Regions from separate parts of the Acetobacter sp. JWB genome, predicted to be linked through region 2. Evidence: riboswitches for the same ligand, from Rfam matches in the RefSeq annotation. Region 2 holds a riboswitch; the other holds the start of a gene.
The links. Region 2 has a riboswitch for thiamine pyrophosphate ahead of thiC (phosphomethylpyrimidine synthase ThiC). Riboswitches for the same ligand answer to the same signal wherever they lie in the genome.
Positions count from the first base shown of each region.

Region 1 (3,411 bases), 1.2 Mb from region 2:
ACGCTTAAAGCCCGCGGGATCTGGTATATTGCCACCCTTCAGCTTGATGAAGCCACCACAGCATGGGCTGATCGCGCACCGTGGACGCAAACACCCTTTGCAACAGCCGGTCTTTCTGGCCCTCTACAAAAACAGATTAACGATCCAGCATGGCAGGCGCAGCACAAAACGGGCAAACAGGTCGATTTTGCCCGCACATCTTTGGCAATGAACCTACAAAACCTGAAAACATTGCATGATGCGGGCGTAAAAATCGGCTTTGGCACAGATAGCGGTGCCACCCCTTTACGAGTGCCCGGCGTAGCAGAACATCGGGAACTGGCCCTTATAGTGCAGGCCGGCCTGACACCTTTAGAGACTATTCATATCGCCACACAGAACGCAGCAGATTTGCTGGATCTTTCTGACCGTGGCGTATTGGCGCCGGGCAAACGGGCTGATGTGTTAGTTGTTACCGGTAACCCCGCAACCAACATTGCAAATGCCGACAAAATTATTGAAACATGGGAAAACGGCGTCGCCATTTCTGCGCCTGTACTGCAAAAATAAAAATCTGTGTGAATATCCCAGCCATTTCAATGTATAAGGCTGGGATACTACGCTTTGCGGCTGTTTGATTGCCATTTGTGCTATAAAAGGCTTGTAGCAGATTATGCGGGCTTAAAGTGGCTCAGGCTCAATTGCATAGCGCAGCGGGTTTGTTTGGAAAAACCACTTTTTACCTCATCCTGTAATATAGCAGCTAACCTTGGGCTTATTAAGCCTTCTGGAAGTATCTTGAAACCGAGACGCGCATAAAAAGGCGCACTCCACGGTAGATCACGAAAAGTCGTCAGAGTGACGGCTCTAAGGCCATATGCTTTTGCCCAACTACATGCCGTGTAAAGCAGCGCGGTGCCTATGCCCCGCCCCTGCTCTTTTTTGCAAACGGATATTTCTAGAATATGCAATTCCTGCGCGTATATTTGCGCACAAAGAAAAGCAATTGGGTGGCCCTGCTTATCAATAGCAACCCAGCTTGTGCCTGTGGTTATGGCAGCAAGATGCGTATCCACCGGCAAAACGGCGTGATCGGCTATCCAGCTTAATGAAGGAATTTGCCGAAAAATCTGCGCGGCGGATTTTTCAATGAGCGGAAGAACAGGCGCATCCTTAATACACGCCGTACGTATGCTAAAAGTCATGGATAGTCATTATTCCGTAAAAAGCCTGTTCTAATTTCTTTTATACCGTAATTCTAAGAATACCTGCCTCTCATGGTGTCAAAGATATGGATATCACACAGGCCGCTGTAAAACTGAAGACGCCCTCCAAACCTACTGTTAATATTACGTGCATAAAGCCCCTTGCCCTGATACGTTGCGTGTTACCGAGGGGGGCTCCGACATGGAGCTGAGATATTGCAGGGCCAAAAGGCAGCGCAATGACCCTTTGAACCTGATCCGGGTTATGCCGGCGAAGGGACAGGTTTGGCCACCCTATCCTTTTTTGCTGGAGTTTCGCGGCAGGAAGCTACGTTCTTGCGAAAAGGGAATTGCCTGACCATGATCGCCAATGTTTTGAGTATTGCCGGCACCGACCCCACAGGAGGCGCTGGAATTCATGCTGATATTAAAGCATTTTCGGCTATGGGGCGTATGGCATGGCGGCCATTACGGCTGTGGTGGCCCAGAACACTCAAGGCGTGCGTTCTTTTGTGGCCCTAGACCCGCAATTTGTGGGCGAACAGATTGATAGCGTGTTTGATGACGTGCGGGTGGATGCGGTGAAGATAGGGATGGTTCCCAACAGCAGCATTGCTGAGGTTATTGCAGACCGCCTGCATTATCATGGTGCAAAAAATATTGTGCTTGATCCTGTTATGGTGGCCAAAAGTGGAGATCACCTGCTGGAAGGCAACGCGGTAAGTGCTATCAAAGACTTTTTGGTGCCGCTTGCAACGCTTATTACCCCCAACCTGCCAGAAGCAGGTGTTTTGCTGAATGCTCACCCCGTATGGACGCTGGATGAAATGCGCTTACGGGTAAAAGAGTTGGCCAAGCTGGGTTCGGAATGGGTTTTGTTAAAGGGGGGACATCTTGAAGGATCAACGCAGAGTGTTGATCTGCTTTATGGTTCCGCTGGAAAAATTATTGAGTTTGCAGCACCACGCATCTGCACACGTAATGACCACGGTACTGGCTGCACGCTTTCTGCTGCAATAGCGGCTCTTCTCCCTTCTAAATCGGTTGAAGAAAGCGTGCGAGGAGCAAAAGCATATTTGCATGGTGCGCTTGCAGCGAGTGATATGCTTGATGTCGGGCATGGGCACGGCCCCCTGCACCATTTCCATCATTTGTGGAAATAATGTTTAGTCATCTGGTAACTGTATAAGGGTTTTATCGGCATCAAATTAAGTGATGCCGATAAACAGGGCGATCTTAAAGCTCGATATCCACTTCACGAATACCAGCGCGCTGTGTGGCATCCGGGTGGCCTTGGTGGAACGGCTCGTCAGCAAGCAGCTTCACATCGTTCAGGTCAGATACGGCAAGGCAATCCCACTGCCCTTGGGCAGGTACACGCTTTTCGTGTGTATCTACACCACGATACATCAGCACCTTTTCTACGCCATCCCCTTTGCCCAGAGCGTGAGGTGAGCCTAGCTGCGGCTTGTCATGAAGCGTAAAAGCTACGGCTTTTTTCTGTTCAATGGCAGTCCGTAAAATGCTGTAAGCTGACATGGTTTGTTTCCTTTTTGTAGGAATAACAATCAGGCCTGAATTCGGTTTTGAAATACAGGAAGCCGATAAAAGCCTCATGCAGGCCTTTTATTGGGTTACGCTCCTTCATTCGCAAAAGCGATAGACTTGATATAGGAGCAGCTATACCTGCCTACACAACAGAACAGCCCTGCTGACCTCTGGCTTGTGCCAGATTATACCGTGCTTTTTACGTGTAACATGATCACGCCAACCACTCTTCCTTGACAAAAGGCAAATTATCTTCCTTTAACAAGTGCACAATTTGGAGAGGATTTTTGTCTAGATCAGCCACCATGCACGCAAAAATGCGCCTGTTTGCCAGCCGATGGCTGGTGGCCATTTGTGTAATGGTGGGGCTTGTCGGGCAGCTTTTTCTTCAAAGCCATGCGCAGCTTGGGGAAATGCCCCGTGTTACGCTTGAACGCCTTACTGGCCTTCATATTGGCCCTGCACTTAAAAGCCCGGCATGTCCTGATATGGATGATGCCATGGTAATGCCTGCGGATGATGAAGGGCATGATCCCGCACACCATTCGCATGATGATAACGGGTTCTGCCCTCTTTGCCCCTTATTGCAACTGCCCGATATTGTCTTTATTGGAGTTTTTGTTGCTTTAAGCATTATGCTGTTGGCAAAGCGGCAGATCTATCATGATCGTGCGCCACG
Region 1 covers NZ_CP030871.1:1,434,997-1,438,407, forward strand. Annotated here, with positions in the region: gene DS739_RS06825 (amidohydrolase family protein) at 1-549, shown strand, start outside; gene DS739_RS06830 (GNAT family N-acetyltransferase) at 651-1,184, opposite strand; TPP riboswitch at 1,363-1,482, shown strand; gene thiD (bifunctional hydroxymethylpyrimidine kinase/phosphomethylpyrimidine kinase) at 1,643-2,347, shown strand; gene DS739_RS06840 (hypothetical protein) at 2,421-2,723, opposite strand; gene DS739_RS06845 (DUF2946 domain-containing protein) at 3,050-3,411, shown strand, end outside.
Region 1: it holds a riboswitch for thiamine pyrophosphate, as region 2 does, so the genes downstream of both, thiD (bifunctional hydroxymethylpyrimidine kinase/phosphomethylpyrimidine kinase) here and thiC (phosphomethylpyrimidine synthase ThiC) in region 2, are expected to answer to the same signal.

Region 2 (3,411 bases):
ACATGGTGCCGCCCAAAGAAACTGTCTGCACCAATGTAAGAGCCGTGGATGTTACCAGCAGATCAGCCCCCCACAGCATGGCCGCATGTATACTGGTTGCCGCAGCACGCATAGGCAGCGGAAACAACTCCGCACCCAAAAGCCAGCCCACAACCTGAATACCGCCAGAATTAAACAGCATAAACAGCAGCAAGAAGGCCACAATCAACCAACTTCCCACACTCCCCTGAGCTGGATGCATGGCAAAAACAATGCCCAGGCCAATAAGGCTTACAACAGAGCCCGGCCCCATAATAAGCACCAAGCGCCGACGGCCAATTTTATCTACAAACAAGCACCCAAGCAGGGTCATGATGAGATAAACAAGCGCGATTCCCAAGCTTGTCAGCAGTGCTGATGAACTCCCAAACCCTGCGTCAGACAAAAAGGTAGGGGTATAGTAGATCATCATCTCCAGCCCACCAGCCTGCGTAAAGAAGGCAATCCCTAAGGCAGCTATCACCGCAGGGCGCACCCAAGGTAGCTTCAGGCCCTTCCAGCCACGCTCATCTTCATCCAGATTTACAACATTGGCGTGGATCTCATTGATCTCGCGCTGAATGACCTTGCGGGAAGAACGCACACGCCCAAGCTGCTCTACCGCAGATTCCAGCCCTTCATTTTCAGCAGTCCAACGTGGGCTTTTGGGCAGAAAAAACATGCTGATAAAAACAAAAGCAGCCGGGATAGCAGCCACAGAAATCATGGGCCGCCAACCCCATTTTTCACGCATGGTAAAACCAACCAAGTTGGCCAGAAAAATGCCAATTCCAATAGCCACGTTAAACAGCGTTACCAAATTGCCGCGCTTGCTGGCTGGGGCCAATTCCGAAATATATGTTGGCACCACCTGCGTAGCCCCACCCACTGCGCAGCCCAAAAATACACGGGCAATAATGAGGCTGGTAAGATTGGGTGCGTAAGAACACGCTAATGCACCAATTACAAAAACTGCGGTAACGACCATAACCGAAACCCGGCGGCCAAAGCGTTCTGATAAGTTGGCAATGCCCATGGCACCAATAACAGCGCCTACCAGAATAGCTGATGTAACAATTTCCTCCTGACCAGCAGTCAGATGAAAATCTTTTGTAATAAGAAGAAGGGCACCAGAAATAATACCGGTATCGTAGCCGTAAAGACCACCACAGATGGCAGAAACAAATGCTGCAATCCACAACACGTGCTTGGCATACGGAGAAATATCGAGATTTTGTATAGCTTCTTGAGCTCGTTTCTTTTCAGATTTCATGCTGTGATTATGCCACGATTAGAAAATTATTGCATAGCTGACATAATTTTATTTATTATGTCACAAATAGGCTTTTATGCCTTACGCATTTCACCCTTCTAAAACGCACGCATACGTTTTTCGTTTCCCTTTGATTTTTCTTGACATAATTGCACTTAAAGCTATCTGCTGTCCGATACCAAGGGGGGTTCCGGTAAGGAACTGAGAGGCTACTTTTTGCACGATTCGTTCGGGCACCGTGGCGACCCTGCCGCCAGAACATGATGTTTTGGCGGGGAACCTGATCCGGCTTATACCGGCGGAGGGACTGGTGCCTGAAAAGACAGATATGTTCTTCCCGAACCTAGCCGCCCACAAAAGCGGAGTCTCTTCAGACCTGTCCTCCTCGGCAGAGGAGACGATGACGTTATGTCTTCAGTTGATTCCAAACAAAACGCGGCCCCTTCCAGTGTAGGGGGCAACCCTAAACCTGCCAACACGGCTGCACCCGCTCCGGGGCATGTCACCACCGGTGCTATCCGTGGTTCATGTAAAGTGTATTCTAGCCCCGCAGATCGGCCAGATATGCGTGTGCCGTTCCGCGAAATCATGCTGGAACCTTCTGCAAACGAACCCCCAGTGCGTGTGTATGATACTTCCGGCCCCTACACAGACAGCACTGTAGAAATTGACGTTAACAAAGGGCTACCCAAAATTCGGGCACCGTGGCTGACTGCCCGCGGTTTTGAGCACATCAAACCGCGTGACATTAAGCCAGAAGATAATGGCAATGCAGAAGGCACCTATCTTGTAGCCCCCTGCCCTGCTCCGCATACCGTGCTTAAGGGGCGAGAAGGCCAGCTTGTTACACAATATGAGTTCGCTAAAGCAGGCATTATTACAGATGAAATGATTTACGTGGCCCACCGCGAAAATCTGGGCCGGCAAAAAGCTGCGGATGATGCCGCACAATGCCTGGAAGATGGCGAATCCTTTGGGGCCAGTATTCCAGAATTCATTACGCCTGAATTTGTCCGGCAGGAAATTGCCCGCGGCCGAGCCATTATTCCGGCAAATATCAACCATCCAGAGTTGGAACCCGTTATTATCGGGCGTAATTTCCTTGTGAAAATTAACGCCAATATCGGCAATTCCGCCATTACGTCATCAGCAGCAGAAGAAGTTGAAAAGCTTGTATGGTCCATTCGCTGGGGTGCGGATACCGTAATGGACCTTTCCACAGGCCGGAACATCCACAATATCCGTGACTGGATTTTACGTAACGCGCCCACACCTATTGGCACAGTGCCACTGTATCAGGCTTTAGAAAAAGTCGGTGGTGATGTCAGCAAACTGAACTGGGAAGTTTTTCGCGATACTCTGATCGAACAGGCAGAACAGGGTGTAGATTACTTTACCATTCATGCGGGCGTACGGTTGCAGCATGTGCCGCTAACAGCTCATCGCGTTACAGGCATTGTTTCACGCGGCGGCTCCATCATGGCAAGCTGGTGCCTAAATGGTCACCGCGAAAGCTTCCTTTACGAACACTTTGCAGACATATGCGACATCATGCGCGCCTATGATGTTTCCTTCTCTTTAGGAGACGGCCTACGACCAGGCAGCATTGCCGATGCTAATGATGCCGCACAGTTTGCCGAACTGGAAACCCTGGGTGAACTCACAGAAATCGCTTGGGCAAAAGGCTGTCAGGTTATGATCGAAGGGCCAGGCCATGTGCCCATGCACAAGATCAAGGCCAACATGGATAAGCAGCTTAAAGAATGTAAGGAGGCCCCCTTCTATACGCTTGGCCCGCTGACCACAGACATTGCACCGGGGTATGACCACATTACATCTGCCATTGGCGCAGCCATGATCGGATGGTTTGGCACCTCTATGCTCTGCTATGTCACACCCAAGGAACATCTGGGCCTACCAGACAGGAATGACGTAAAAACAGGTGTGATCACCTACCGTATTGCAGCGCATGCCGCTGATCTTGCAAAAGGTCATCCATCCGCAAAATATCGGGATGATGCGCTTAGCCGTGCGCGGTTCTCCTTTAGGTGGGAAGATCAGTTCAATCTTTCTTTAGACCCAGATACAGCCTGCGCGTATCATGATGAAACCATGCCGCG
Region 2 covers NZ_CP030871.1:2,596,004-2,599,414, forward strand. Annotated here, with positions in the region: gene DS739_RS12270 (sugar porter family MFS transporter) at 1-1,291, opposite strand, end outside; TPP riboswitch at 1,463-1,616, shown strand; gene thiC (phosphomethylpyrimidine synthase ThiC) at 1,700-3,411, shown strand, end outside.